Caldimonas thermodepolymerans: one gene and its partners. The protein of the gene in region 2 binds, or shares a complex with, the protein of the main gene of each other region. Links are inferred from orthologs where the notes say so. Each region holds a gene or a part of one and is shown on either strand. Other genes may lie near its edges. The genes, in order: IS481_RS08645, IS481_RS14080 and IS481_RS08650.

What was found.
Region 1: the proteins of IS481_RS14080 (region 2) and IS481_RS08645 are in contact, whole or in part, in a cryo-EM structure (PDB 9GE8), measured with the Escherichia coli proteins. The link is inferred for Caldimonas thermodepolymerans from one-to-one orthologs.
Region 3: the proteins of IS481_RS14080 (region 2) and IS481_RS08650 are in contact, whole or in part, in a cryo-EM structure (PDB 9GE8), measured with the Escherichia coli proteins. The link is inferred for Caldimonas thermodepolymerans from one-to-one orthologs.

The regions. Positions count from the first base shown.
Region 1 is NZ_CP064338.1:1,826,960-1,833,591, reverse strand. The notes cover bases 1-2,999. They hold IS481_RS08645 (arylesterase), read left to right. Parts: upstream 1-1,174; coding sequence 1,175-1,825; downstream 1,826-2,999. Other genes in these bases: IS481_RS08635 (acetyl-CoA C-acetyltransferase), read right to left, coding at 2,742-2,999; phbB (acetoacetyl-CoA reductase), read right to left, coding at 1,886-2,623; IS481_RS08650 (ABC transporter ATP-binding protein), read right to left, coding at 490-1,176; rlmB (23S rRNA (guanosine(2251)-2'-O)-methyltransferase RlmB), read right to left, coding at 1-493. Also shown: more of IS481_RS08635, read right to left, coding at 3,000-3,920; phaC (class I poly(R)-hydroxyalkanoic acid synthase), read right to left, coding at 3,972-5,669; IS481_RS08625 (hypothetical protein), read left to right, coding at 5,838-6,134; peptidoglycan editing factor PgeF, read right to left, coding at 6,051-6,632. UniProt on the Escherichia coli protein: TesA is a multifunctional esterase that can act as a thioesterase, lysophospholipase and protease.
Region 2 is NZ_CP064338.1:2,985,794-2,996,796, reverse strand. Bases 4,868-7,970 are described here. They hold IS481_RS14080 (ABC transporter permease), read left to right. Parts: upstream 4,868-5,206; coding sequence 5,207-7,735; downstream 7,736-7,970. Other genes in these bases: IS481_RS14075 (GGDEF domain-containing protein), read left to right, coding at 7,871-7,970; IS481_RS14085 (DODA-type extradiol aromatic ring-opening family dioxygenase), read right to left, coding at 4,868-5,054. Outside these bases: IS481_RS14110 (cell division protein FtsQ/DivIB), read left to right, coding at 1-364; cell division protein FtsA, read left to right, coding at 372-1,601; cell division protein FtsZ, read left to right, coding at 1,700-2,911; lpxC (UDP-3-O-acyl-N-acetylglucosamine deacetylase), read left to right, coding at 3,073-4,008; IS481_RS14090 (hypothetical protein), read left to right, coding at 4,021-4,206; more of IS481_RS14085, read right to left, coding at 4,197-4,867; more of IS481_RS14075, read left to right, coding at 7,971-8,614; IS481_RS14070 (MinD/ParA family protein), read left to right, coding at 8,607-9,431; IS481_RS14065 (M48 family metalloprotease), read left to right, coding at 9,479-10,825; IS481_RS14060 (group II truncated hemoglobin), read left to right, coding at 10,822-11,003.
Region 3 is NZ_CP064338.1:1,831,286-1,842,158, forward strand. Bases 1-2,973 are described here. They hold IS481_RS08650 (ABC transporter ATP-binding protein), read left to right. Parts: upstream 1-1,130; coding sequence 1,131-1,817; downstream 1,818-2,973. Other genes in these bases: phbB (acetoacetyl-CoA reductase), read left to right, coding at 1-421; IS481_RS08645 (arylesterase), read right to left, coding at 482-1,132; rlmB (23S rRNA (guanosine(2251)-2'-O)-methyltransferase RlmB), read left to right, coding at 1,814-2,554; IS481_RS08660 (SIR2 family NAD-dependent protein deacylase), read left to right, coding at 2,564-2,973. In the rest of the region: more of IS481_RS08660, read left to right, coding at 2,974-3,307; upp (uracil phosphoribosyltransferase), read left to right, coding at 3,357-3,989; IS481_RS08670 (hypothetical protein), read left to right, coding at 4,117-4,542; IS481_RS08675 (MFS transporter), read right to left, coding at 4,550-5,725; IS481_RS08680 (D-2-hydroxyacid dehydrogenase family protein), read right to left, coding at 5,757-6,767; IS481_RS08685 (penicillin acylase family protein), read left to right, coding at 6,930-9,335; IS481_RS08690 (hypothetical protein), read right to left, coding at 9,346-10,059; IS481_RS08695 (FecR family protein), read left to right, coding at 10,724-10,873.

The DNA of each region.
Region 1 (6,632 bases), 1.2 Mb from region 2 along the record:
CGTTGAGCGTGCGCGCCAGGTTGGTCACCATGAAGTACGGCACGGTCTCGGCCGCGCCGCTGGCGACCTTGGCCACCGTCGCGTTGATCCCGGCCGCGTGGTCCTTGGGCGCGATCACCGCATGGGCGCCGGCCCCGTCGGCCACGCGCAGGCAGGCGCCCAGGTTGTGCGGGTCGGTCACGCCGTCGAGCACCAGCAGCAGTGGCGCCTCGTTCAGGCCGTCGAGCAGGTCGTCCAGCGAGCGCGCCTGCTCCAGCGGCGACACCTTCGCCACCACCCCCTGGTGGCGGTGCGTGCCGCACAGCTTGTGCAGCCGCTCGTCGTCGCTGTCGATCAGGCGCACGCCCGCCTCCTGCGCACGGGCGACGAACTGGCGCATGCGCTGGTCGCGGCGCGAGGCGTCGACGTAGATCTCGTGGATGGATTGCGGCGCCGTCTTCAGGCGCACGGTGACGGCATGGAAGCCGAACAGGATCTTGGGGGCTGCGGTCATGCGGCTATGGTAGCGGGCGCGATGCGGCCGGCCTCGATGCGGATCTGCCGGTCGCAGCGCTGCGCGATCGCGCGGTCATGGGTCACGAGCACCAGGGTCGTGCCGCGCTCGCGGTTCAGGTCGAACATCAGCTCCATGACCTTCTCGCCGGTGGCGAAGTCCAGGCTGCCGGTCGGCTCGTCGGCCAGCAGCACCGCCGGCTGCACGACGAAGGCGCGCGCCAGCGCGACGCGCTGCTGCTCGCCGCCGGACAGCAGGCGGGGATAGTGGTGCAGCCGCGCGCCCAGGCCCACGCGTGCGAGCATCTCGGTGGCCGCGCGCCGCGCGTCGCCGCGGCCCTGCAGCTCCAGCGGCAGCATCACGTTCTCCAGCGCGGTCAGGTTGCCCATCAGCTGGAAACTCTGGAACACGAAGCCGATCTTCTCGGCGCGCACCCGTGCGCGCGCGTCCTCGTCCAGCGCGAACAGGTCATGCCCGGCCAGCTTCACCGTGCCCGAAGTGGGCGTGTCCAGCCCGGCGATGATGCCCAGCAGCGTGGACTTGCCGGAGCCGGACGCACCCACGATGGCGACCGACTCCCGGGGCTCGAGGGTGAAGCTGATATCGTGGAGAATCGTCAGCTCTCCGGTCGAATCGCGCACGCGCTTGGTGACGTGTTCGACTTCAATGATGGCTGAACTCATGGCGTCCTTTCGACAACGTCGCAACTGTATCGTGCTTGCCGCGCTGCTCGCGGGTGCGGCCGTGCTGCCCGCGTTCGCCGCGGGGCCGGCGAAGATCCTGGTGGTCGGCGACAGCCTGTCGGCCGAGTACGGGCTGCGGCGCGGCAGCGGCTGGGTCGCCCTGCTGGAGCAGCGCCTGGCGCAGCAGCAGTTGCCGGCCACCGTGGTCAATGCCAGCGTCAGCGGCGACACCACCTCGGGCGGCCGCTCGCGCCTGCCGGCCTTGCTGAAGCGCCATCAGCCCACCCATGTCGTGATCGAGCTGGGCGGCAACGACGCGCTGCGCGGGCTGCCGCTTCCGATGACCGAGGACAACCTCGCCCGCATGGTGCAGGATGCGCAGGCCGCCGGCGCGCAGGTGCTGCTGGTGGGCATGCAGATGCCGCCCAACTACGGCCGCGCCTATGCCGAGCAGTTCGCCGCCCTCTACCCGCGCGTGGCGAAGGCGCACGGTGCGCGGCTGGTGCCCTTCCTGCTGCAGGGCATCGGGGACGCGCCCGACGCCGCGCAATGGTTCCAGGCCGACCGCATCCACCCGAACGAGGCGGCCCAGCCGAAGATGCTGGACAACGTCTGGCCCGAGCTGCGCCGCATGCTCGCGGCGAAATGAGCCGCCCCGGCAAGAAGCCGCCCGAGGGCGGCTTCTTCGCATCGGCAGGGCTGGCGAGCTTCAGCCCATGTGCAGGCCGCCGTTGATCGAGAAATCGGCACCGGTCGCGAAGCCCGATTCCTCCGACGCCACCCAGGACACGATGGAGGCGATTTCCTCCGGCGTGCCCAGGCGCCGCACCGGGATCGTGGCGATGATCTTCTCCAGGATCTCGGGCTTGATCGCGCGGACCATGTCGGTGCCGATGTAGCCGGGGCTCACGGTGTTGACCGTCACGCCCTTGGAGGCCAGCTCCTGCGCCAGCGCCATCGTGAAGCCGTGCATGCCGGCCTTGGCCGCCGAGTAGTTGGTCTGCCCGGCCTGGCCCTTCTCGCCGTTGACCGAGGAGATCTGGATGATGCGGCCCCAGCCCCGCTCCACCATGTCCGGCACCACCTGCTTGGTGACGTTGAACATGCTGTTGAGGTTGGTGTTGATCACCGCGTGCCAGTCCTCCGGCGTCATCTTCAGGAACATGCGGTCGCGGGTGATGCCGGCGTTGTTGACCAGCACGTCGATCGGCCCGTGCTCGGCCTTGGCCTTGGCGAAGGCGGCCACCGTCGAATCCCAGTCGGCCACGTTGCCCACCGAGGCGTAGAAGGTGTAGCCCAGCTCCTTCTGCTGGTCGAGCCACTTCTGGTAGTCGCGGTTCGGCCCGCAGCCGGCGATGACCTTGAACCCATCGCGTGCCAGGCGCTGGCAGATCGCGGTGCCGATACCGCCCATGCCGCCGGTGACGTACGCAACTTTCTGTGCCATGTTCTGCTCCTGATGTATCTGTTTCGTCTGTGCCGGTGACGAGGGTTGCCGCAAAGGCCCCACGGGTCAAGCCCAGGTTCCCCCTCCCCCGTCACCGGACGGGCCATTGCCGCAACGTTCAGCGCTCGACGGTCAGTGCCACGCCCATGCCGCCGCCGATGCACAGCGAGGCGATGCCCTTGCGGGCGTCGCGCCGCTGCATCTCGTGCAGCAGCGTGACCAGGATGCGGCAGCCGGACGCGCCGATCGGGTGCCCGATCGCGATCGCGCCGCCGTTGACGTTGACCTTGCTGGTGTCCCAGCCCATTTCCTTGTGCACCGCGCAGGCCTGCGCCGCGAAGGCCTCGTTGATCTCGAGCAGGTCGAGGTCGGCCGGCTTCCAGCCGGCGCGGTCCAGCGCCTTGCGCGCCGCCGGCACCGGGCCCATGCCCATGTAGGCCGGATCCAGGCCGGCGCTGGCATAGGAGGCGATGCGCGCCAGCGGCTTGAGGCCCAGCTGCTCGGCGCGCTTCGCGCTCATCACCACCACCGCGGCCGCGCCGTCGTTGATGCCCGAGGCATTGCCCGCGGTCACCGTGCCCGCCTTGTCGAAGGCCGGGCGCAGCCCGGCCAGCGCCTCGGCGCTGGTCTTGCGGTTGATGAACTCGTCGGTGTCGAACACCACCGGGTCGCCCTTCCTCTGGGGGATCACCACCGGCACGATCTCGTCCTTGAAGCGCCCGGCGTCCTGCGCGGCGGCGGCCTTCTGCTGCGAGGCCAGCGCCAGCGCGTCCTGCTCCTCGCGGCTGATGCCGTACTTCTTCGCGACGTTCTCGGCGGTGATGCCCATGTGGTACTGGTTGTAGACGTCCCACAGGCCGTCGGTGATCATCGAGTCGACCATCTTCCAGTCACCCATGCGCTGGCCCTCGCGCGAGCCGAGCAGCACGTGGGGCGCCAGGCTCATGTTCTCCTGCCCGCCGGCCACGACGATGTCGGCGTCGCCGTCGCGGATGGCCTGCGCCGCCAGCATCACGGCCTTCAGGCCCGAGCCGCACACCTTGTTGATGGTCATCGCCGGCACGCCTTCCGGCAACCCGGCCTTGATGACCGCCTGTCGCGCCGGGTTCTGCCCGCAGCCGGCCTGCAGCACCTGGCCCATGATCACCTCGCTGACCTGCTCGCCCGAAAGGCCGGCGCGGCGCAGCACCTCCTTGATCACGGTGGCCCCCAGCTCGGCAGCCGGCGTCTTCGCCAGCGTGCCGCCGAACTTGCCGACCGCCGTTCGCGCGGCGGAAACGATGACGATGTCAGACATGTTCAAGCTCCTTGGAAGGGTTCGGGTATCTGTTCATGCCGGAAGGCGCCTTCAGGCCCGTTCCTTGACGTAGCGCCCGGGCGCCGGCTCGATCGGCCGGTAGGTCCGGTTGCCCGGCGTGCGCGGCGCGGCGACCTGCTTGCCGGCGTGGCTGCGGATCCAGCCCGCCCACTCCGGCCACCAGCTGCCCGGGTGCTCGGTCGCACCGGCCAGCCAGTCGCGCGCCGAGGCGGGCAGCCTGGCGTTGACCCAGTAGCTGCGCTTCTTCCTGGCCGGCGGGTTGATCACGCCGGCGATGTGGCCCGAGGCCCCCAGCACGAAGCGCAGCTTGCCCTTGAGCAGCCGCGTCGAGGCGTAGGCCGACTCCCAGGGCACGATGTGGTCCTCGCGCGAGCCGTAGATGAACGCCGGCGCCTGGATGCGGCCGAGGTCCACCGGCGCGCCGCACACCGTCAGCTTGCCCGGCTCCTTGAGGTTGTTCTCCAGGTAGGTGTTGCGCAGGTACCAGCAGAACATCGGCCCGGGCAGGTTGGTGCTGTCGGAGTTCCAGTACAGCAGGTCGAACGGCGGTGGCGTCTCGCCCTTGAGGTAGTTGCCGACCACGTAGTTCCACACCAGGTCGTTCGGGCGCAGGAACGAGAAGGTCGCCGCCAGCTCGCGGCCGCGCATCAGCCCGCCGCCGGTGGGGCTGTTCGGGCCGATGGTCATCTCGCGCATCTGCACCGCGGCCTCGTCGACGAACACGTCGATCACCCCGGTGTGGCCGAAGTCGAGGAACGAGGTCAGCAGCGTCAGGCTGGCCGCCGGCTGCTCGCCGCGCGCGGCCAGCACCGCCAGCGCGGTGGCCAGCAGGGTGCCGCCGATGCAGAAGCCGAGCGCGTTCAGCTGCGGGCTTTTGGCCACCTCCTGCACGACGCGGATGGCCCGGATCACGCCGTCCTCGATGTACTCGTCCCAGCCGACCTGCGCGAGGCTCTCGTCGGCATTGCGCCAGCTGACCAGGAACACCCGCAGCCCCTGCTCCAGCGCATGGCGCACGAAGGAGTTGTCCGGCTGCAGGTCGAGGATGTAGTACTTGTTGATGCACGGCGGCACGATCAGCAGCGGCCGCTCGTACACCTTGGCCGTCAGCGGCTTGTACTCGATCAGCTGGAACAGCGGGTTCTCGTAGATCACGCTGCCCTCGGTGGTGGCCACGTTGCGGCCCACCTCGAAGACGCTCTCGTCGGTCTGCGACAGGTGCCCTTGCCTGAGGTCGTGCAGCAGGCGCAGCATGCCCTGCGTCAGGCTCTCGCCCTGGGTCTCCAGCGCCTTGCGCTGCGCCTCCGGGTTGAAGGCGAGGAAGTTGCTCGGCGCGCTCGCCTCGATCCACTGCTGCACCGCGAAGCGGATGCGCTGGCGGGTCTTCTCGTCGCCCTGCACGGCGTCGGCCAGCTGCAGCATCGTGCGGGCGTTGAGCAGGTACATCGCCGCCACGTACGACGCGGCCGGGTTTTCCGCCCAGCCCGGCCCGCTGAAGCGCCGGTCCTCGATGCGCGGCGCCTGGCCGGGCTGCGCCAGCGCGGCGTTCCAGATCTTCGCGGCTTCCTGCAGGTATTCGTTCTGCAGCTGCGAGACGCGCTCGAGCGGCAGGTTCAGGCGCATCAGCGCGTTGACCGCCTGGCTGACGTGTTCGCCGAGGGCCTGGACCGTGGGACCCGCGGGCGGCTGCTTGTCCTGGGCAGGCCGGGGTGCAGAGCGTTGTGTCATCCTCTCCTCGTGTCAGTGAACGCGAGCCGGGCCGCCCGAAACCGGGTGTCCGGGCGTTTGCCTCCCTCTGGCGCCCGCGCTGCCCGCGGCCCTGCATCTGACTCCCATAATGCTCGGTCCTCTCTGATCGTTGTCAATCGGGCCTGCCGCCCGGTGCTGGAACCACGCGTGCTCTATCTCGTCGCAATCACCTGGCTCTACGTCGCGCTGATGATGGCCGTGGCCGAGGCCTTCAGCAGCCAGGGAACCGTGCTCGGCGCGATCTTCACCTTCATTCTGTACGGGCTCGGCCCCGTCGCACTGGTGCTGTATCTGTTGGGTACACCTGCGCGCCGCAAGGCCCGGCGTCGCGCCGAGCAGGCGCAAGCCGCCGCGTCCCCGCTAGTCCCCGGCGCCGGCGACCCGCCAGACGGCAGCCGCCATGCGCCCCGTGACCCCGTCGCGCCGGAACGAAAAGAACCTTGAGCGGTCGGACACCGTGCACCAGTGCCCGCCGCTGACCGCGGTCACGCCCGCGGCCGCCAGGCGGTCCCTCGCCAGCCCGGGCAGGTCGGCCCACCACTTGCCCGCCACCGCCCCCGGCCGGAAGCGGGCGCCGGCGCGGTCCTGCACCGCGACGAACGCCTGGCGCACCTCGTCGCCCACCTCGAACCGATCGGCTCCGATGCAAGGTCCGAGCCAGGCGAGCAGCCGCGCCGGCTCGCACCCGGCTGCCTCGCACAGCGCGCGCACGGTGCGCTCCAGCACGCCGGCGCACAGCCCGCGCCAGCCTGCATGGGCGGCACCCACCGCGCGGCCGTCGGCGCTGGCGAACAGCACCGGCAGGCAGTCGGCCACCATGACCGTGCAGGCGATGCCCGGCTCGGTCGTGATCGCCGCATCGGCCTCGTGCGGCCGGGCACGGCGCAGGTCGTCCGGTCCCAGCCGCACCACGGTGGTGCCGTGCACCTGCTGCAGGAACAC
Region 2 (11,003 bases):
CGACGTCGAGGACGAGGACCTGCCCACGCTGCGCGGCCCGGAGGGCTCGGCGGCGCAGGTGCTGGCGCTGTACCGGCGCCTGACGCCGGTGATCGCGCGGCTGGACACGCGCATCGACACCCTCGTGCTGTCGGCGCGTGGCTCGTGGCGCGCCGAGCTGGACGACGGGGGACGGATCGAGATCGGGCGCGGCGAGCCCGACGAGGTGCTGGCCCGGGTGGAGCGCTTCGTCGCGACCTGGTACCAGGTCTCGGCCCGCTACCCGGGCCCGCTGCAGTACGCCGACCTGCGGCACCACAACGGCTACGCCGTGCGCATCAAGGGCGTCACGACCACCGTTCCGGAGTCACGAAGAATCAACTGAGAGCAACATGGCCAAGGAATACAAGGATCTCGTCGTCGGCCTCGACATCGGCACTGCCAAGGTGATGGCGGTGGTGGCCGAGGTGCTGCCCACGGGCGAGCTGCGCGTGGCCGGGCTCGGCGTTGCGCCGTCGCACGGCCTCAAGCGCGGCGTCGTGGTCAACATCGATGCCACCGTGCAGTCGATCCAGCAGGCGCTGAAGGAGGCCGAGATGATGGCCGACTGCAAGATCACGCGCGTCTACACCGGCATCACCGGCAGCCACATCCGCGGGCAGAACTCCACCGGCATGGTGATCGTGCGCGACAAGGAGGTCACGCCGATCGACGTCTCGCGCGTCGTCGAGACCGCCAAGGCGATCAACATCCCCAACGACCAGAAGCTGCTGCTGGTCGAGCCGCAGGAATTCGTGATCGACGGCCACGAGGTCAAGGAGCCGATCGGCATGAGCGGCGGGCGCCTGGAGGTCAAGGTGCACATCGTCACCGGCGCGCAGAGCGCGGCCGAGAACATCGTCAAGTGCGTGCGCCGCTGCGGGCTGGAGGTCGAGCAGCTGGTGCTCAACCCGAGCGCCTCGGCCGCCGCGGTGCTGACCGAGGACGAGAAGGACCTGGGCGTGGCGCTGGTCGACATCGGCGCCGGCACCACCGACGTGTCGATCTTCACCGACGGGGCGATCCGCCACACCGCGGTGATCCCGATCGCCGGCGACCTGATCACCAGCGACATCGCGATGGCGCTGCGCACGCCGACCAAGGACGCCGAGGAGATCAAGGTCGACTACGGCGTGGCCAAGCAGTTGCTGGCCGACCCCGGCGAGCAGGTCGAGGTGCCGGGCCTGGGCGACCGTGCGCCGCGCATGCTCAGCCGCCAGGCGCTGGCCGGCGTGATCGAGCCGCGTGTCGAGGAGATCTTCTCGCTGGTGCACCAGGTCATCCGCGAGAGCGGCTACGAGGAGCTGCTGTCCTCCGGCATCGTGCTGGCCGGCGGCTCCGCGGTGATGCCCGGCATGGTCGAGCTGGGCGAAGACATCTTTCTGAAACCCGTACGCAAGGGCATCCCGACCTACTCGGGGGCCCTGTACGACATGGTGGCCAACCCGCGTTCGGCCACCGTGATGGGACTGCTGGAGGAGGCGCGCCTGGCGCGCGTACGCGGGCATCGGGCGGCCCAGCAGGCCGGCTCGGTGACGACGCTCTTTGGCCGTATCAAGGACTGGTTGATCGGGAATTTCTGATGCCGTCGGGAACCGCTTCCCTCAGGCTGGGTTTGTTTTCTGGTTTTTGTGTGTTTGGTTTTTTTCTGCAAGGCAACTGCTGACGAAGGAGGTCCACCATGCCTATCGAGATGATTGAGGAATTCAACATGGGCACCCAGATCAAGGTGATCGGGGTGGGAGGCGGCGGTGGCAACGCCGTCGAGCACATGATCGCCAAGGGCGTGCAGGGCGTGGAGTTCATCTGTGCCAACACCGACGCCCAGGCGCTCAACAGCTCGTCGGCGCACAAGCTGATCCAGCTGGGCACCACGGGCCTGGGCGCCGGCGCCAAGCCGGAAGCCGGCAAGGCCGCGGCGGAAGAGGCGGTGGATCGCATCCGTGAAGCGATCGAAGGCGCGCACATGCTGTTCATCACCGCCGGCATGGGGGGCGGCACCGGCACCGGCGCCGCCCCGGTGATCGCCCGCGTGGCCAAGGACATGGGCATCCTGACCGTGGGCGTGGTCACCAAGCCGTTCGAGTTCGAGGGCCCGCGCCGCATGAAGCAGGCCGACACCGGCCTGGCCGAGCTGGAGGCCAATGTCGACTCGCTGATCGTGGTGCTCAACGAGAAGCTGCTGGAGGTGCTGGGCGACGACGTCACCCAGGACGAGGCCTTCGCGCAGGCCAACGACGTGCTGCGCAACGCGGTGGGCGGCATCAGCGACATCATCCACATCCCTGGCCTGGTCAACGTCGACTTCGAGGACGTCAAGACCGTGATGAGCGAGCCGGGCAAGGCCATGATGGGCACCGCGACCGCCTCCGGTCCGGACCGCGCGCTCAAGGCCGCCGAGGCTGCCGTCGCCTGCCCGCTGCTGGAAGGCATCGACCTGTCGGGCGCGCGTGGCGTGCTGGTGCTGATCGCCGCGGCGCGCAGCACCTTCAAGCTGGCCGAAAGCCGCAACGCGATGAACACCATCCGCCGCTACGCCGCCGAGGACGCGCACGTGATCTACGGCACGGCCTACGACGACAGCCTGGGCGACCAGCTGCGCGTGACGGTGATCGCCACCGGCCTGTCGGCCCAGGCGCGTCGCCAGCAGGCCCCGATCAGCGTGGTGCACTCGCAGCCGGCGCTGCGCACCGGCACCGACAACATCCCGGTGCTGAACGCGACCGTCGGTGGCGTGGGCCATGGCCCGGCCACCCACGACTACAGCAGCCTGAACACCCCCAGCGTGTGGCGTTCGGGCCGCACCCAGGCGGCGGCCAAGGTCGACGCGCTCGCGAGCAACGGGATGGACGAGATCGAGATCCCGGCGTTCCTGCGCAAGCAAGCCGACTGAGCCGGCGCCGAGCGGCGGCGCGGGCGGATCTGCCACCGGCGGTCTCGCCGTACGGGGGTACGGCGGCACCTCCGCCCGCTCGCGACGCTCGTCGTCCGGCCCCAATGGGCCGGTTGCGCCATCCGTGCGCAGGGGATAACCCTGCCTCATAGAATGCGGACATGCTTCAACAACGCACCCTCAAGTCGCTGACGCGCGCCGTCGGCGTCGGGCTGCACAGCGGGCAGCGCGTGGAACTCACGCTGCGGCCGGCCGCGCCCGACACCGGCATCGTGTTCCGCCGGGTCGACCTGCCCGTGCCGGTCGAGATTCCGGTGTCGGCGATGGCGGTCTCGGACACGCGCCTGGCCTCGACGCTGTCGGCCGGCGGCGACCCGGGCGCGCCCAAGGTGCACACGGTGGAGCACCTGATGTCCGCCTGCGCAGGCCTGGGGCTCGACAACCTGTATGTCGACATCACGGCCGAGGAAGTCCCGATCCTGGACGGCTCTGCAGCCTCCTTCGTCTACCTCCTGCAGAGCGCCGGGATCGAGCTCCAGGGTGCCCCGAAGCGGTTCCTGCGCGTCAAGAAGCCCGTGGAAGTGCGCGAAGGGGAGGGCCGCACCCTCAAGTGGGCCCGCCTCGAGCCCTACCACGGCTACAAGCTTTCCTTCGAGATCGACTTCGACCACCCGGCGGTGGACCAGACCGGCCAGCAGGTGGTGTTCGATTTCGCGTCCGGCCGCTACACCCGCGACATCGCGCGGGCGCGCACCTTCGGGTTCACCAAGGACCTGGAGGTGATGCGCGCGCGCGGGCTGGCGATGGGCGGCAGCATGGACAACGCGATCGTCGTCGACGACTACCGCGTGCTCAATGCCGAAGGGCTGCGCTACGACGACGAGTTCGTCAAGCACAAGATCCTGGATGCGATCGGCGACCTGTACATCGTGGGCAAGCCGCTGCTGGCGGCCTACAGCGCGTACAAGTCGGGCCACGCGCTCAACAACAAGCTGCTGCGCGCGCTGCTGGCCGATGCCTCAGCCTACGAGATCGTCACCTTCGAGGATGAACGCGAAGCGCCGGCCGGCTTCGCGCAACTGGCGCCTGCCTGGTAAGGGATCCGCACGATGTTCGCCGTCGTGCGGTTGCTGATCTTCCTGTTGCTGCTGGGCGCGATCGGCTGCTTCGCGGCCTACCTCGTCACGCGCGAACGGCGCTACTTCCGCATCGGCGCGGCGATCGTCAAGTGGACGGTCATCGCCGGCCTGGTGTTCTTCGGCGTGCTGTTCGTCGAGCGGCTGCTTCAGGCCTGAACCGGCGCGGCCTGCAGTGCCCCGGCCAGCCGCGCGGCCTGCGGGCCGAACGCGTAGGCGTCCATGCCCAGCACCCCGAAGGTCACGTGACCGTGCAGCCGCACCGGCACGTGCTCGCGCCCGCCGGCACCGGCCGGGGCGTAGAACGGCAGCCAGTGCTCGTCGGTCGGGTGCATCAGCGCCGCATGCGGGGCCTGCGCGCGGTAGTCGAACAGCGCGTCCCAGTCGCGTGCGGTGGCCCTGGCGTGCACCCACTCGCGGAACGCGGCCGACTCCGGCGCTTCCGGCACGCCCTCGACCCGGCCGCGCAGCGACAGCAGGCGCAGGTTGTGCGTGATGCTGCCGGTGCCGAGCACCAGCACGCCCTGGTCGGCCAGCGGCTGCAACGCCTCGCCGACCGCGAACTGCGCGGACGGCGGCGCGAACGGCACCAGCGACAGCGGCACCACCGGGATGTCCGCCTCGGGCCACATGTGGATCAGCACGGTCCAGATGCCGTGGTCCAGCCCGCCGGCGTCGACCGCCTGCGCGGGCACCCCGGCCGCCTCCAGCAGGTGCGCGGCGTCCTGCGCCAGCGCCGGGTCGCCCGGCGCGTCGTAGCGCAGCTCGTACAGCGCCGGGGGGAAGCCGTAGAAGTCGTGCACCGTCTCGTGCCGCTTCGCACCCAGCAGCACCGGCTGGCGGGTCGCGGTGTGCGCCGAGACCGCGACGATGGCGCGCGGACGGCCGAACTCGCGATCGATCGTGCGGCCCAGCCGGCCGAAGAAGGCACCGGTGGCGCCCGGCTCGAGCGCGATCATCGGCGAGCCGTGCGAGACGAACAGCGGGGGCAGGGTGCGGGTGTCCATGCCTGCCATTGGAGCACCGAAGTGCCCCGCCGGGGTTGAGCGCACTTGAACGCAGCATTCAACCCGGGCGGTGGCCGCGGCTGCACAATGCCCTCGGTTTGTGGCCGGGCGCGGCATGCGCTACCGTGCCGGACAGGGAGAGCTTTCCATCCATGCCGAATCAGATCCTTGCACTGGCCTGGCGCCAGACGGTGCGCGATTTCCGCAGCGGCGAGCTGCGCCTGCTGGTCGTCGCGGTGATGCTGGCGGTCGCGGCGCTGACCGCGGTCGGCTTCTTTGCCGACCGCCTCAAGGGCGGGCTGGCGCGCGACGCGCGGCAGCTGCTGGGCGGCGATGCGCTGGTCGCGACCGACCACCCGACCCCGCCGGAGTTCGTCGAACGCGCCCGCGCCCTGGGGCTGTCCACCGCGCTGAGCGCCTCGTTCCCGAGCATGGCCCGCGCCGCCGACGAGCAAGGTGGCGCGACGCGCCTGGTGACGATCAAGGCCGCCGGCGAGGGCTACCCCCTGCACAGCCAGGTGCGGCTGGCCGATGCGCCCGGCGGGGCCGAGCGGCTGGCCGGTGCCCCGCCGCAGCGCGGCACGGTCTGGGTCGAGGCCTCGATCCTGGACGCGCTGGGGCTGGCCGTGGGCGATCCGCTGCTGCTGGGCGACGCGACGCTGCGCATCGCGCAGGTCATCACCTTCGAATCCGACCGCGGGGCGGGCTTCCTGGCCTTCTCGCCGCGCGTCATCGTGAACATGGCCGACCTGCCGGCCACCGGGCTGATCCAGCCGGCCAGCCGCGTGACCTACCGGCTCGCGGTCGCCGCGCCCGACGTGCGCCCCCGCGCGGCGGCCGACTACGTGGCCTGGGCCGAGGCGCAGATCAAGGCGCAGGGCCTGCGCGGCATCCGCGTCGAGTCGCTGGCATCCGGCCGGCCCGAGATGCGCCAGACGCTGGACCGCGCCGAAAAGTTCCTCAACCTGGTCGCCCTGCTGGCGGCCCTGCTGGCCGCGGTCGCGGTGGGCATCGCGGCGCGCGACTTCGCCAACCGCCACCTGGACGACTGCGCGATGCTGCGCGTGCTGGGCCAGTCGCAGCGCACCATCGCCACCAGCTATGCACTCGAGTTCGCCGCGGTGGGCCTGCTCGCCAGCGCGCTCGGCGTGGCCGTGGGCTACGGCGTGCACCATGTGTTCGTCGCGATGCTGGCGCAGCTGCTCGAGGCGACGCTGCCGCCGGCCGGGGCCTGGCCCGCGCTGCTGGGCCTGGGGGTGGGGATGACGCTGCTGTTCGGCTTCGGCCTGCCGCCGGTGCTGCAGCTGGCGCGCGTGCCGCCGCTGCGCGTGATCCGGCGCGACGTCGGCGAGCTCAAGCCCGCCTCGCTGGCGGTGCTCGGCGCCGGCACGCTCGGCTTTGCGGCCCTGCTGCTGGCCGTCTCGGCGGACCTGAAGCTGGGCGCGATCGCGGTGGGCGGGTTCGCCGCAGCGGTGGCGCTGTTCGCGCTGCTCGGGTGGCTGGCGGTGCTGCTGCTGCGCCGCGCCGTGCCCGAGGCCGGCGCGCCGCGCTGGCTGGTGCTGGCAACGCGCCAGGTCGGCGCGCGGCCGGGCTTTGCGGTGCTGCAGGTCTCGGCGCTGGCGGTCGGGCTGCTGGCCCTGGTGCTGCTGGTGCTGCTGCGCACCGACCTGATCGCCAGCTGGCGCGCCGCCACGCCGCCCGATGCGCCCAACCGCTTCGTGATCAACATCCAGCCCGAGCAGGGCGAGCCGTTCCGGCAGCACCTGCGCCAGGCCGGGGTGCAGAAGCTGGACTGGTACCCGATGATCCGCGGCCGGCTGGTGGCCATCAACGGCCGAGCGGTCAGCGTGGACGACTACGCCGAGGACCGCGCGCGGCGCCTGGTCGACCGCGAGTTCAACCTCAGCCACGACGCGCAGATGCCCCCGCACAACGAGCTGGCGGCCGGACGCTGGGTGCCCGACGAGCCCGGGGCGGTCAGCGTCGAGGAGGGACTGGCGCGCACGCTGGGCCTCAGGCTCGGCGACACGCTGCGCTTCGACATCGCGGGCCTGGAGACCGAGGCGCGCATCACCAGCCTGCGCAAGGTCGACTGGGCCTCGATGCGGGTCAACTTCTTCGTGATGTTCCCGCTGGCGGAGATGCCCGAGGTGCCCGGCACCTACATCGCCGCGTTCCGGGCGCCGGAGACGCCCGGCTTCGACAATGCGCTCAGCCGCGCCTTCCCGAACGTCACCAATGTCGACGTCTCGGCCTCGATCGGCCAGGTGCAGCGTGTGCTGGACCAGGTGATCCGCGCGGTCGAGTTCCTGTTCGGCTTCACGCTGGCCGCCGGCCTGGTGGTACTGTTTGCCGCGGTGGTCGCCACGCGCGAGCAGCGCTCGCGCGAGTTCGCGATCATGCGCGCGATGGGGGCGGGCGGGCGCCTGCTGGCGCAGGTGCAGCGCGCCGAGCTGCTGGGCGTGGGCGCGCTGGCCGGGCTGCTGGCATCGCTCGCCGCGGTGGCGGTGGGCTGGGGGCTGGCGCGCTTTGCCTTCGAGTTCAGCTGGAACGCCTCGCCCTGGGTGCCGCTGGCCGGCGCTGCCGCCGGGGCGGTGCTCGCACTGGCGGCGGGCTGGTGGGGGCTGCGCGAGGTGCTGCGCCGCCCGGTGGTCGAGACGCTGCGCAAGGCAGCGGTGTGAAATCCTTGGGGCTCGCACCCTACAGAACCCCGCCCAGCTGCCGATAAGGCAGGGACTGGGGGTGGCGGCCCGTGCCGCGGCCCTCGTCCGTGCCTGGTCCCGCGGGGCCGGGTTCGCCCAACGCACTGCCGCCTCGTGGACCGCCCATCCGAACTTTCGCTGCTGAACCTGCGCGACCTCGACCTGGAGCAGGCGCTGTCGTTGCTGGAGCAGGCCGGCCATCCGTTGCCGCCGCAGGCCGACGCCGACCCCCGCGTGCTGCTGCAGGCCGTGATCGACGGCCTGTGCGATCTGTCGCTGCGCGACGCGCTCACGGGGCTGGCCAACCGGCGCCACTTCCGCGCGGTGCTGGAGCGCGAGATCGACCGCGTCGCGCGCACCGGCGAGGCGGCGCTGCTGCTGATCCTGGACATCGACCATTTCAAGCACATCAACGACACCTACGGCCACGAGGCCGGCGACCAGGTGATCCAGGCCGTGGGCCGGCGCCTGGCCGAATGCGTGCGCCCGATGGACACCGTGGCCCGCTACGGCGGCGAGGAGTTCGCCATCGTGCTGCCCAACTGCCAGCCGGCATTCGGCCTGGCGGTGGCCGAGCGCATGCGCCAGGCGGTGCAGGAGCACCCGATCCTGCTGCGCTCGGGCCACCAGGCGCACGTGACGGTCAGCCTGGGCGGCGCCTTCGCGCCGCAATGGGTGCGCTCGTCGGTGTCGTTGTGGATGGAGCGCGCCGACCTGCAGCTCTACTGTGCCAAGACCGAAGGCCGCAACCGCGTCTGTCTCGAGGAGACGCCGGCCAGCAGCGTGACCACCGAGGAGAAAAGCATGCTGTTCGGCGTGAGCCTGTTCAGCGACCTGGAGGTGCCGGGCGATGAGTGAACCGACCAACCGACTTCCGTCCATGCCTGAAACCTCGCGCGACAAGCAGGCCTGCGTGCTGGCCGTGACCAGCGGCAAGGGCGGCGTCGGCAAGACCTTCGTGTCGGCCAACGTCGCCGCCGCGCTGGCCCGCCTGGGCCACCGGGTCCTGGTGCTCGACGCCGACCTGGGCCTTGCCAACCTCGACGTGGTGCTCAACCTGCAGTCCCGCCGCACGCTGCACGACGTGTTCCTCGGGCACTGCGCGCTCGAAGACGCGATCCACGTCGCGCCGGGCGGCTTCTCGGTGGTGCTGGCCGGCTCGGGCCTCGTGGAGTACTCGCGCCTGACGCCCGAGGTGCGCGAGCGGCTGCAGGCCGTGGTCGCCAGCCTGCTGCCGCGCTACGACTACGTGCTGCTGGACACCGGCGCGGGCATCTCCGACGTCGTGCTCTACGCGATCTCGCTGGCCGACCAGGTGCTGGTGGTCGCCACCCCCGAGCCCACCTCGCTGACCGACGCCTACGCGACCATCAAGGTGCTGGCCACCCAGCAGCGCCGCCGCGAGCTGAACCTGGTGCTCAACCAGGTCGCGCGGCCAGGCGACGGCAAGGCCATCGCGCAGCAGCTGCAGCAGGTGCTGGCCCGCTTCGTCTCGACGCCGGCGGGCGATCCGGTGAAGCTGGCCCACCTCGGCGACATCCCGAGCGACCCGTCGGTGCGCCAAGCGGTACAGAAGCGCCAGCTGCTGCTGGAGACCTTCCCCGGCTGCGCCGCCGCGCATGCGGTCAAGGCCGTGGCCGGCCGCCTGGAAAAGGTGCCGGCGCGGGCGGCCTGAGCGGCCCCTTCCTACAATGCCTCCTGTCCATCGATGGGAGGTCGTCCATGAACCATCACGCCGACGCCTTCGCCGCGCGGCTGCGCAGCAACCGCCTGAGCCGGCGCGATGCCCTGTGGCTGTTCGGCGCCAGCACCGCCGCGGTCGCCGGGCTGCAGGGTTGCGCCACCTCGCCCGTGACGGGCAAGAGCATCCTGGTGGGCCTGAGCGAGGAGCAGGAGCGCGCCATCGACGCGCAGCAGGCCCCGCACCAGTTCTCTGCCGACCTGGGGCCGGTGCAGGACGCGGGCCTGAACGAGTACGTCGCCGACGTGGGCCGCCAGCTGCACCAGAACTCGCACCGGCCGCAGATGCCGTATTCGTACCGCGTGCTCAACGCCAACTACGTCAATGCCTACACCTTCCCTGCCGGCGCGGTGGGCGTGACGCGCGGCATCATGACCGAACTGGACGACGAGGCGCAGCTGGCCGCGCTGCTCGGCCACGAGCTGGGCCACGTCAACGCCCGCCACAGCGCGCAGCGCCAGGGCCAGGCGATGGTCGCGCAGGCGGTCGTGGCCGGCATCGGCGTGGCGGCATCCAACTCGCAGTGGGGTGCGCTGGCCGGGCTGGGCAGCCAGATCGGCGCCAGCGCGCTGCTGGCCAGCTACTCGCGCGACAACGAACGCGAGGCCGATGCGCTGGGGCAGGAGTACATGGTGCGCTGCGGCTATCCGGCCAGCGGCATGACCGCGCTGCACCAGATGCTGGTGGAGCAGGAGAAGGAACAGCCCAGCCTGCTGGCGACGATGTTCTCGTCGCACCCGATGAGCACCGAGCGGCGCGACACCGCGAAGCGCTTGGCAGAGACCCGCTACGCCACCAGCCTCAAGGCCCCGGCGCAGCGCGAGCGCTACATGGACCACACCGCCGGCCTGCGCCGCATCAAGCCGACCATCGACGCCTGCAAGAACGGCGAGACCGCGATGGCCCGCAAGGCCTACCAGGAGGCGCAGAACCAGTTCGCCACGGCCATCAAGCGCACGCCGCAGGACTACGCGGCCAACCTGCGCATGGCGCAGTGCCTGCAGGCGCAGGGCCACACCAAGGAAGCCCAGCGCTACGTCGAGACGGCCAAGACCATCTACCCGCAGGAGGCGCAGGCCCGCAAGCTCTCGGGCGTGCTGGCGCTGTCGGCCAAGGACCCGGCGCGCGCCTACGCGGAGCTCGATGCCTTCGACCGCATGCTGCCCGGCGACCCGGGGGTGACCTTCCTCAAGGGCATCTCGGCCGAGGGCATGGGCGACCGCCTGCGCGCCGCCCAGCACTACAACGCCTACCTCAGGGCCACGCGCAGCGGCGAGGCGGCCCAGTATTCCGCTTCCCGGCTCAAGGCCTGGGGCTACCTGAAATGACCGAAGACCACACCACCACGCAGCAGCCGGCCTCCGCGTTCGAATGGATCGGCGGCGAGGCCCGGGTCCGCGAGCTGGTCGACCGCTTCTACGACCTGATGGACCTGGAGCCCGCCTACCGCGAGCTGCGCGCGCTGCACCCGACGCACCTCGACGGCTCGCGCGACAAGCTGTACTG
Region 3 (10,873 bases), 1.2 Mb from region 2 along the record:
GGTGATCAACACCAACCTCAACAGCATGTTCAACGTCACCAAGCAGGTGGTGCCGGACATGGTGGAGCGGGGCTGGGGCCGCATCATCCAGATCTCCTCGGTCAACGGCGAGAAGGGCCAGGCCGGGCAGACCAACTACTCGGCGGCCAAGGCCGGCATGCACGGCTTCACGATGGCGCTGGCGCAGGAGCTGGCCTCCAAGGGCGTGACGGTCAACACCGTGAGCCCCGGCTACATCGGCACCGACATGGTCCGCGCGATCAAGCCCGAGATCCTGGAGAAGATCATCGCCACGATCCCGGTGCGGCGCCTGGGCACGCCGGAGGAAATCGCCTCCATCGTGTCCTGGGTGGCGTCGGAGGAATCGGGCTTCGCGACCGGTGCCGATTTCTCGATCAACGGCGGCCTGCACATGGGCTGAAGCTCGCCAGCCCTGCCGATGCGAAGAAGCCGCCCTCGGGCGGCTTCTTGCCGGGGCGGCTCATTTCGCCGCGAGCATGCGGCGCAGCTCGGGCCAGACGTTGTCCAGCATCTTCGGCTGGGCCGCCTCGTTCGGGTGGATGCGGTCGGCCTGGAACCATTGCGCGGCGTCGGGCGCGTCCCCGATGCCCTGCAGCAGGAAGGGCACCAGCCGCGCACCGTGCGCCTTCGCCACGCGCGGGTAGAGGGCGGCGAACTGCTCGGCATAGGCGCGGCCGTAGTTGGGCGGCATCTGCATGCCCACCAGCAGCACCTGCGCGCCGGCGGCCTGCGCATCCTGCACCATGCGGGCGAGGTTGTCCTCGGTCATCGGAAGCGGCAGCCCGCGCAGCGCGTCGTTGCCGCCCAGCTCGATCACGACATGGGTGGGCTGATGGCGCTTCAGCAAGGCCGGCAGGCGCGAGCGGCCGCCCGAGGTGGTGTCGCCGCTGACGCTGGCATTGACCACGGTGGCCGGCAACTGCTGCTGCGCCAGGCGCTGCTCCAGCAGGGCGACCCAGCCGCTGCCGCGCCGCAGCCCGTACTCGGCCGACAGGCTGTCGCCGACCACCAGGATCTTCGCCGGCCCCGCGGCGAACGCGGGCAGCACGGCCGCACCCGCGAGCAGCGCGGCAAGCACGATACAGTTGCGACGTTGTCGAAAGGACGCCATGAGTTCAGCCATCATTGAAGTCGAACACGTCACCAAGCGCGTGCGCGATTCGACCGGAGAGCTGACGATTCTCCACGATATCAGCTTCACCCTCGAGCCCCGGGAGTCGGTCGCCATCGTGGGTGCGTCCGGCTCCGGCAAGTCCACGCTGCTGGGCATCATCGCCGGGCTGGACACGCCCACTTCGGGCACGGTGAAGCTGGCCGGGCATGACCTGTTCGCGCTGGACGAGGACGCGCGCGCACGGGTGCGCGCCGAGAAGATCGGCTTCGTGTTCCAGAGTTTCCAGCTGATGGGCAACCTGACCGCGCTGGAGAACGTGATGCTGCCGCTGGAGCTGCAGGGCCGCGGCGACGCGCGGCGCGCGGCCACCGAGATGCTCGCACGCGTGGGCCTGGGCGCGCGGCTGCACCACTATCCCCGCCTGCTGTCCGGCGGCGAGCAGCAGCGCGTCGCGCTGGCGCGCGCCTTCGTCGTGCAGCCGGCGGTGCTGCTGGCCGACGAGCCGACCGGCAGCCTGGACTTCGCCACCGGCGAGAAGGTCATGGAGCTGATGTTCGACCTGAACCGCGAGCGCGGCACGACCCTGGTGCTCGTGACCCATGACCGCGCGATCGCGCAGCGCTGCGACCGGCAGATCCGCATCGAGGCCGGCCGCATCGCGCCCGCTACCATAGCCGCATGACCGCAGCCCCCAAGATCCTGTTCGGCTTCCATGCCGTCACCGTGCGCCTGAAGACGGCGCCGCAATCCATCCACGAGATCTACGTCGACGCCTCGCGCCGCGACCAGCGCATGCGCCAGTTCGTCGCCCGTGCGCAGGAGGCGGGCGTGCGCCTGATCGACAGCGACGACGAGCGGCTGCACAAGCTGTGCGGCACGCACCGCCACCAGGGGGTGGTGGCGAAGGTGTCGCCGCTGGAGCAGGCGCGCTCGCTGGACGACCTGCTCGACGGCCTGAACGAGGCGCCACTGCTGCTGGTGCTCGACGGCGTGACCGACCCGCACAACCTGGGCGCCTGCCTGCGCGTGGCCGACGGGGCCGGCGCCCATGCGGTGATCGCGCCCAAGGACCACGCGGCCGGGATCAACGCGACGGTGGCCAAGGTCGCCAGCGGCGCGGCCGAGACCGTGCCGTACTTCATGGTGACCAACCTGGCGCGCACGCTCAACGAGCTGAAGGAACGCAACATCTGGGTCATCGGCACCTCCGACGATGCGCCCAAGACCCTGTACGAGGTCGACCTCAAGGGCCCGGTGGCCCTGGTGCTGGGGGCCGAGGGCGCCGGGATGCGGCAGCTGACCCGCAAGACCTGCGACGAGCTGGTCAGCCTGCCGATGCGCGGCGCCGTCGAGAGCCTGAATGTCTCCGTCGCCAGCGGCATCTGCCTGTACGAAGCCGTGCGCCAGCGCGGCGCCTGAACGCGCATCTTGGACACCGACACCGTCCGCCGCTGGATCGAGGAGGCGCAGCACCTGTGCGTGCTGACCGGCGCCGGCATGTCCGCCGAAAGCGGCGTGCCGACCTTCCGCGACGCACTGACCGGGCTGTGGGCCCGCTACGACGCGGCGGAGCTGGCCACCGAGCAGGGGTTCCGCGCCCAGCCGGCGCTGGTGTGGGACTGGTACCAGTCGCGCCGCGAGGGGGTCGCGCGCGCGCAGCCCAACGCCGGGCACCTGGCCATCGCGCGCTGGCAGGCGGACCACCCGGGGCGGTTGACGCTGGTGACGCAGAACGTCGACGACCTCCACCAGCGCGCCGGCAGCACCGGGGTGCTGTGCCTGCACGGCGCGCTGTTCGCCGACCGCTGGCTGGACGCCTGCCCGCGCCGTGCGCGCGGCGAGCCGGCCTGCGATCCCGGCTCGGCCGAACCGGGCCACCCGCCGCGCTGTCGCAGCTGCGGCAACCTGGTGCGCCCCGGGGTGGTGTGGTTCGGCGAGGACCTGCCGCCGGACGTGCTGGAGGCGGCCGAGCGCGCCGCCGAGGCCTGCGACCTGATGCTGGTGGTCGGCACCTCGGGGGTGGTCTACCCTGCGGCCGGGCTGCCGGCCGTCGCCCGGCGGTGCGGTGCGCGGGTGGTCGTCGTCAACCCCGAGCCGAGCGGCATCGACCCGCTCGCGCACGTGGTGTTGCGCGGCACGGCGGCCGGGCTGCTGCCCGTCCTGCTGCGCTGATCGCTACACTCAACGCACCTGCAAACGCCCGCCTCGCCGAGGTGAATTCATGCCCGTCATCGAAGTCAAGCATCCGCTCGTCAAGCACAAGGTCGGCCTCATGCGCGAGGCCGACATCTCCACCAAGAAGTTCCGCGAACTGACGGCCGAAGTGGCCCGCCTGATCGCCTACGAGGCGACCGCCGATTTCCCGCTGGAAAAGACCACCATCAACTGCTGGAGCGGACCGGCCGAGGTGGACCAGATCAAGGGCAAGAAGGTCACCGTGGTGCCCATCCTGCGCGCAGGGCTGGGCATGCTCGACGGCGTGCTCGACATGATCCCCAACGCCAAGATCAGCGTGGTGGGCCTGTCGCGCAACCATGACACGCTGCAGCCGGAACACTATTTCGAGAAGTTCGTCGGCGACCTGGCCGCGCGCACCGCGCTGATCATCGACCCGATGCTGGCCACGGCCGGCTCGATGATCGCCACCATCGACCTGCTCAAGCGCAAGGGCTGCAAGGACATCCGCGCGCTGGTGCTGGTCGCGGCCCCCGAAGGCGTGAAGGCGCTGGACGACGCGCACCCGGACGTGCGCTGCTGGACCGCCGCGATCGACAGCCACCTGGACGCCAACGGCTACATCATCCCGGGCCTGGGCGACGCAGGCGACAAGATCTTCGGCACCAAGCACGAGTAAGCCGCGCGTCCGGCCCCGGTCGCACCGCAGGGCCGGGGATACACGGCTTTACAGCTCCCGTTGAACATTGTCGGTGCGCCGCGATCCATGTGCGGTGCCACAAGACAACAGGGAGCCTGTCCGACCCATGAGCCACCTGCGTGCATGGATGACCGGGTGCCTGGCGGTGGTCATGGCCGCGATCAGCGGCGACCTCGCCCGGACCCCCTCGGAGCGCACCGCCAGCGCCCGCCACAGCCGCTACGACGCCGACGAGACGCTGCGCAAGATCGAGCACGCCGCGCGCCGGCACGGTTACACCGTGTTCGCGCGGGTCGCGATGCCCGCCGATGCGCCGCCCGCGAACCGCCCGGTGGTGCTGGTGCTCGGCACGCCCGAGGGCGTGACGCCGGTCGTCGTCGACGAGCGGGCCGCCTCGATCGAGGCGCCGCTTGCGCTGACCATCGTGCCGGCCGGCGACGGCCGTGCGCAGGTCCATGTGCCCGAGCCTGCGGCGCCCTGGACCGCGGCACTCACCCCGCTGGCACCGTTGGTGGAGCAGGCGCTGGCCTGAACGCGCCTCAGGCCCCGGCCGCGGCGGTGCGGCGCGCGACCCAGTGGCTTGCCACCACGGCCAGCAGCAGCCAGCCCAGGCCCATCCAGCTGAGCGGCCCGTAGCCGCCGTGCGCGATGATCCAGCCCCCGGAGCCTGCGCCGACGGCCTGGCCCAGGTAGATCGCCGAGGTGTTCAGCGCCATCAGCGCCGGGGCGAGCAGCGGCGCGGTCATCCCCAGGCGGGCCTGCTGCGCCGAGTTGGTCGCGAAGCAGCCCAGCCCCCAGGGCACCAGGATCAGCGCCAGCATGGCCGGCGTGGTCGCCAGCGGGAACAGCAGCAGGCTGCTGCCGATCAGCACCAGCGTGATCATCACGCCCTGTGCGGGCCCGATGCGGTCGATCCCGCGCGACAGCAGCACGTTGCCGACCAGGCCCCAGGCACCGAACCAGGCGAACGTCAGGCTGATCGCGGTCGGTCCCGCCTGCAGCTGCTGCCGCAGGTAGGGGGCGAAGTAGGAGAACACGGTGAACTGGCCGGCGGCCTGCAGCGCGGTGACCGCCACCATGGTCATCAGCATCGGGTTGGCGAACACGCCGCGCCAGGCGCGCAGGCTCATGCCGGGCGGGCACACGCCGTCGGGCAGGGTGCGCCACACCGCCGCGGCCGAGGCGAGCGACAGCACGGCCACGCCGCCCATGGCCCAGCGCCAGCCGAGGGTCTCGCCGACCCAGGCCGACATCGGCATGCCGGCCACCGAGGCGACCGACCAGCCGAGGAAGACAAAGGTGATGCTGCGCCCGCGCTTATCCGGCGGGGCCATGAAGCCGATCGCGGCGGCCGCCTGCGGCGTGAACACCGCGGCCGCCAGCACGGTCAGCGCGCGCACCACCAGCAGCGAGGCGTAGTTCGGCATCAGCGCGCAGGCCGCATGGCCGACCGCGTACCAGAGCATCGTCAGGCACAGCAGCCGGCGCCGGTCCCAGCCGGCCAGCAGGCCGCCCAGCACCGGGGCGAAGAAGCAGATCACCGCGGCGCCGACGGCCACCAGCTGGCCGGCCAGCGCCACCGGCACCTGCAGCGAGGCGGCGATGTCGTTGAGCGTGCCGCTGGCGGACATCACGCCGCTGCCGATCACGAAATTGCCGAACAGCAGCGCGCGGCACACCCGCGCGAGGGCGTCATCCCGGGCGGCGGCGCTCATCGGACCGGGCCCCGGAAGCAGGACAGGGACTTCATCCGCGGATCACCTTGAGCGCGTCGGGATTGACGATGTTGGTCGGTTGGCCGTTGATGAAGTTGATGACGTTGTCGAACGCCGCGTTGAAGTACATCTCGTAGCTATCCTGCTCGACGTAGCCGATGTGCGGCGTGCACACGGCGTTCTCCAGGCGCAGCAGCGGATGGCCCTGCAGGATGGGTTCGCTCTCGAACACGTCGACCGCGGCCATGCCGGGGCGGCCGCGGTTGAGCGCGCTGACCAGCGCGTTTTCCTCGATCAGCTCGGCGCGCGAGGTGTTGACGAACAGCGCGGTGGGCTTCATGCGCAGCAGGTCGTCCAGGCGCACGATGCCGCGCGTGGCGTCGACCAGGCGCAGGTGCAGGCTCAGCACGTCGCTCGCCTCGAACAGCGCCTCGCGGCTGAAGGCCGCGTCATGCCCGTCGGCCACCGCCTTGGCGCGCGAGGCCTCGCTGCCCCAGACCAGCACCTTCATCCCGAAGGCCCGGCCGTAGCCGGCGACCAGCTGGCCGATGCGTCCATAGCCCCACACCCCGAGCGTCTTGCCGCGCAGCACCATGCCGATGCCGAAGTTGGGCGGCATCGACGCGGCCTTCAGGCCCGACTGCTGCCAGGCGCCGTGCTTGAGGTTGCCGATGTACTGCGGCAGGCGGCGCATCGCGGCCATGATCAGCGCCCAGGTCAGCTCCGCCGGGGCCACCGGCGAGCCCACGCCTTCGGCCACCGCGATGCCCATGCGGGTGCAGGTCTCGAGGTCGATGTGCGGGCCGACCTTGCCGGTCTGCGAGATCAGCTTCAGGCGCGGCAGCTTCTCCAGCAGCTGGCGCGGGAAATGGGTGCGTTCACGGATGAGCACCAGCACGTCGGCGTCGCGCAGCCGCACCGACAACTGGCCGATGCCCTTGACCGTGTTGGTGTAGACCTTGGCGTTGTAAGGCTCGAGCTTGGCCGCGCACTTGAGCTTGCGTACGGCGTCCTGATAGTCGTCCAGGATGATGATGTTCATGAATGCTGCTGACGATGGGGCGCGCAACGGCGACGGCCGCCAGGATGAGACCCCGCAAGTTTCTCACGGGTGGGCCGGCTGATGGGACGCCGCGGGGCAGGGCAGGTCCGCTGGCGGCACGCGGGCGGGCCGGTTACCCTTGCCCGCGAAGGAGAGGTGACGATGAAGTGGTTGCGTCGCGTGCTGCTGGGGCTGGTGCTGCTGGTGGCGGTGGTGGTCGCCGGGGCGGCCTGGTACGTGCTGCGGGCCTTGCCGCAGGTCGAGGGCGAGCTGGTGGTGCAGGGCATCGAGGCGCCGGTGACCATCGTGCGCGACGAGCACGGCATCCCGACCATCCGCGGTGCCTCGCTGGCCGACGTGATGTGGGGCCTGGGCTTCGTGCATGCGCAGGACCGGCTGTGGCAGCTCGAGGTGCACAAGCGCGTCGGCGCGGGCCGCCTGGCCGAGGCCTTCGGGCCGGCCGCGCTGGCGAACGACCAGTTCCTGCGCGCGCTGGGCGTGCGCCGCACCGCGCAGCAGCAGTGGGCGGGCGTGGACGGCGAGACCCGCCGTGTGGTCGAGGCCTATGCGGCGGGCATCAATGCCTACGTGCGCCAGCACCTGCGTGCCCGGCCGCCGGAGTTCATCGTGCTGGGCCTGGAGCCCGAGGACTGGGAACCGGCCGACACCGTGGCCTGGACCACGATGATGGCGTGGGACCTGGGCGGCAACTGGAACAACGAGCTGCTGCGCATGGCGCTGTCGCTGAAGCTGCCCGTGGAGCGCATCAACGAGCTGCTGCCGCCGTACCCCGGCACCGCGCCGCTGCCCACCATCGACTACGCGCAGCTGTATCGCAGCCTGAGGCTGGACGGCACGCTGGGGCGCCAGGCGGAGCTCGCCGCGCCGCCCTCGGGGCTGGACGGCATCGGCTCGAACAACTGGGTGGTGGCCGGCTCGCACGCTGCCAGCGGCAAGCCGCTGGTGGCCAACGACCCGCACCTGCGCCTGAGCGCGCCGGCGCTGTGGTACTTCGCGCGGCTGGAGGCCCCCGGCTTCAAGGTGGCCGGCGCGACCATGCCCGGGTTGCCGGCCGTGGTGCTGGGGCAGAACGAGCACCTGGCCTGGGGCTTCACCAACACCGCACCGGACGTGCAGGACCTGTACCTCGAGGAACTTCACCCGGACGACCCGATGCTGTACCGCACGCCCGACGGTTGGGCCCGGTTCGAGACCCACGAGGAGGTGATCCGGGTCAGGGGCCAGCCCGAGGTGCGGATGACCGTGCGCGCGACGCGCCACGGCCCGGTGATCTCCGACGCACCCGGTCCGGCCAGCACGCTGACCGGACCGCAAGGCGCGCCGACTCATGTGCTGGCGATGCGCTGGACCGCGCTCGACACGGACTACACGACGCTGGACGCCGCACTGGGCATCAACCGGGCGCGCAACGTGGACGAGTTCGTCCAGGCCGCCCAGCGGCATGTGGCGCCGATGCAGAGCATGGTGGTCGCCGACGTGCACGGCCGCATCGCGATGGTGGCGGCCGGGCGCGTGCCGTTGCGGCAGCCCGGGCACGACCTGCATGGCCTGGTGCCGGCACCCGGCTGGGAGGCGAAGTACGACTGGGCCGGCTACCTGGACCCGGCGCTGACGCCGCGCGAGCTCGATCCCGCGCGCGGCTGGATCGCCACCGCCAACCACCGCATCCACGGGCCGGACTACCCGCATTTCCTGACCAGCGAATGGACCCTGCCGTACCGCCAGCAGCGCATCGAGCAGCTGATCGACACCGGAACCAGGCACACGGTGCAGACGATGGCCGCGATGCAGGCCGACGTGGTTTCGCTGGCCGCGCGCCGCCTGCTGCCCTGGCTGCGGCGCGCGCAGGCCTCGCACCCGCTGGCTGCCGCAGCGCACCGGCAGCTGGAGGGGTTCGATGGCGAGATGCACACCGACGCGGTCGGCCCGACCCTGTTGTGGGCCTGGCAACGGCACCTGGCCGAAGGGCTGTTCGCCGACGAGCTCGGCCCCGAGCTGTGGGAACGCATGGCCGCGCGCCATTTCCAGGACGCGATCGAAGGCGTGCTGGAGGGCGACCGCACCTGGTGGTGCGACGACAAGTCCACGCCGCAGGTCGAGACCTGCCAGGACGCGATCGATGCCGCCTTCGTGCGCGCGCTGGACGAGCTGCAGGCGCGGCTGGGCGACGACGTGGCGGCCTGGCAGTGGGGGCGGGTGCACCTGGCGCGCTCGGAACACCGTCCGTTCAGCCGGGTCAAGGCCTTGGCGCCCGCGTTCGAGCCGGACACCCCGACCGCCGGCGACAGCTTCACGCTCAATGCGACCCGCGTGAACCTGAAGGCCCACCCGCGCACCGGCGAGCGCTACTGGAGCGACCACGGCCCCAGCCTGCGTGCGGTGTACGACGTGGCGGACCCGGCGCAATCGCGCTTCATCCATTCCACCGGCCAGTCCGGACTGCCGTTCTCGCGCTGGTACCGCAGCTTCGTGCAGCGCTGGGCCGAAGGGCAGTCGGTGCCGGTGTGGGCCGAAGGCGAGACGGTGCTGAAGCTGGTGCCGCGCTGACGGGCGGCCTTCAGGGCTGCAGCAGCCAGCCGATGCCGGCCAGCAGCGCCCCGGCGGCGGCCAGGCACAGGCCCAGCAGCACCGGCCGCAGCCCGGCATGGTGGCCGAGGAAGCCGCCGAGCACGAACAGCTCGGCGATCGCGATGCCGTAGGCTAGGTGCAGGCCGTCGGCCGCCCACCACAGCGGCAACACCGCCGGCAGCAGCCCGGCCAGCACGATCAGCAGCACGGCGCCGGCGGCCTGCAGCTCGCCGGCAAGGCCCAGTTCTTCCTGCTCGGTGTCGCGCACGCGCGCCCTCATGCGGTGGAGGTCGTGCGGCGAGACCTGCTCGACCAGGCTGGGCGGCAGTTCGTGCCGCAATTCATCGACAAAGGCGTCGGGGGAGGTTGCGCCGAGCAGCTGCTGGCGCAGGCGCTGGCGCGCTTCGCGCGCGGCCAGGTTGCGCCGCAGGAAGACCACCGCGCAGACGCCGCTCCAGGCGAGTGCCGCGGCCAGCGCGCCTTTCGCCGTGGTCGACGCCGGGCCCCCCGCGATCGCGAAGGTGCCGGTGAACAGGATGGTGACCAGCAGCCCGCAGGCGATTTCGCCCGCCCGCTGGGCCCGGTCCAGCCAGTGACGGCGACGCGGGCGGCGTTCGTCGCGCGCGATGCCGAACAGCAGCCCGGCCAGCCGCGATACGGCGTTGGCCTTGCGTCCGACATCGTGTAGGTCACTGCCGTGCATCGCGCGCTTGCTCCTCGAGGTTCCTTCGGGCCGGTCCGGGCCTGCCGGGCGTCAGTATGAGGGGCTTCGCCTGCCTGCGAAAGCTGTCAGGTCTGCGAGAGCACGTCTTTTGCCGTCGGGCGTGTCGAAAGCGGCACGAACACAGCGAGCCGGTAGCGTTTGGTCACACCTGACGGACTGGTCCGGTGCCTGCGGGGTCGGTCGCGTCAGGCCATGCAAGACGGATGCCCGACCCTCACGCTGGCTGCTGCCGCTGCGCCCGCAGGGCCTGGGCTGCCTGCACCATGTGGCGCAGCGCCTGCCGAGCGGGGCGTCCAGAACGACGTCGACGACGAGTACGGGGCCGCCAAGCGCATCGGGGCAGGGGGCCGTGGCGCGAGCTGTACGCCACCAGGCCCCAGTCGATTGCGGGCCAACCCGAGGTCGCGGAGCTGGGCGAGATCATGCGCACCCGGTGCGCAAGGCTGCTGCCGGGCACCGAACTGCTGCCCCGAGCGGGCAGTCCTGCGCCCGGCCGTGGAATGCTTGACAAAAGGCCGCGGCGGCGTCTGATGGCAGGGGGGCGACCCGGATACCCGGTGCGCCGCTTCCACCCTATGATCTACTGCTTTGCCTCGTGGAGGGGGCGGGGCCTGGCTTGAGCCGGAAGGATCGAGGGAGCGAGATGTTTCGTCGAGCGATGCTGCTGCTGACCTGCTGGCTGCCCGCGGTGACGCTGGCGGCGGGGGCGGAGGCGGTCGTGACCATACAGGAGGGGGAGGCCAGCCTGGTGCGCGGCGTCAACCGCCTGGCGATCGCCGAAGGCGTGCGGCTG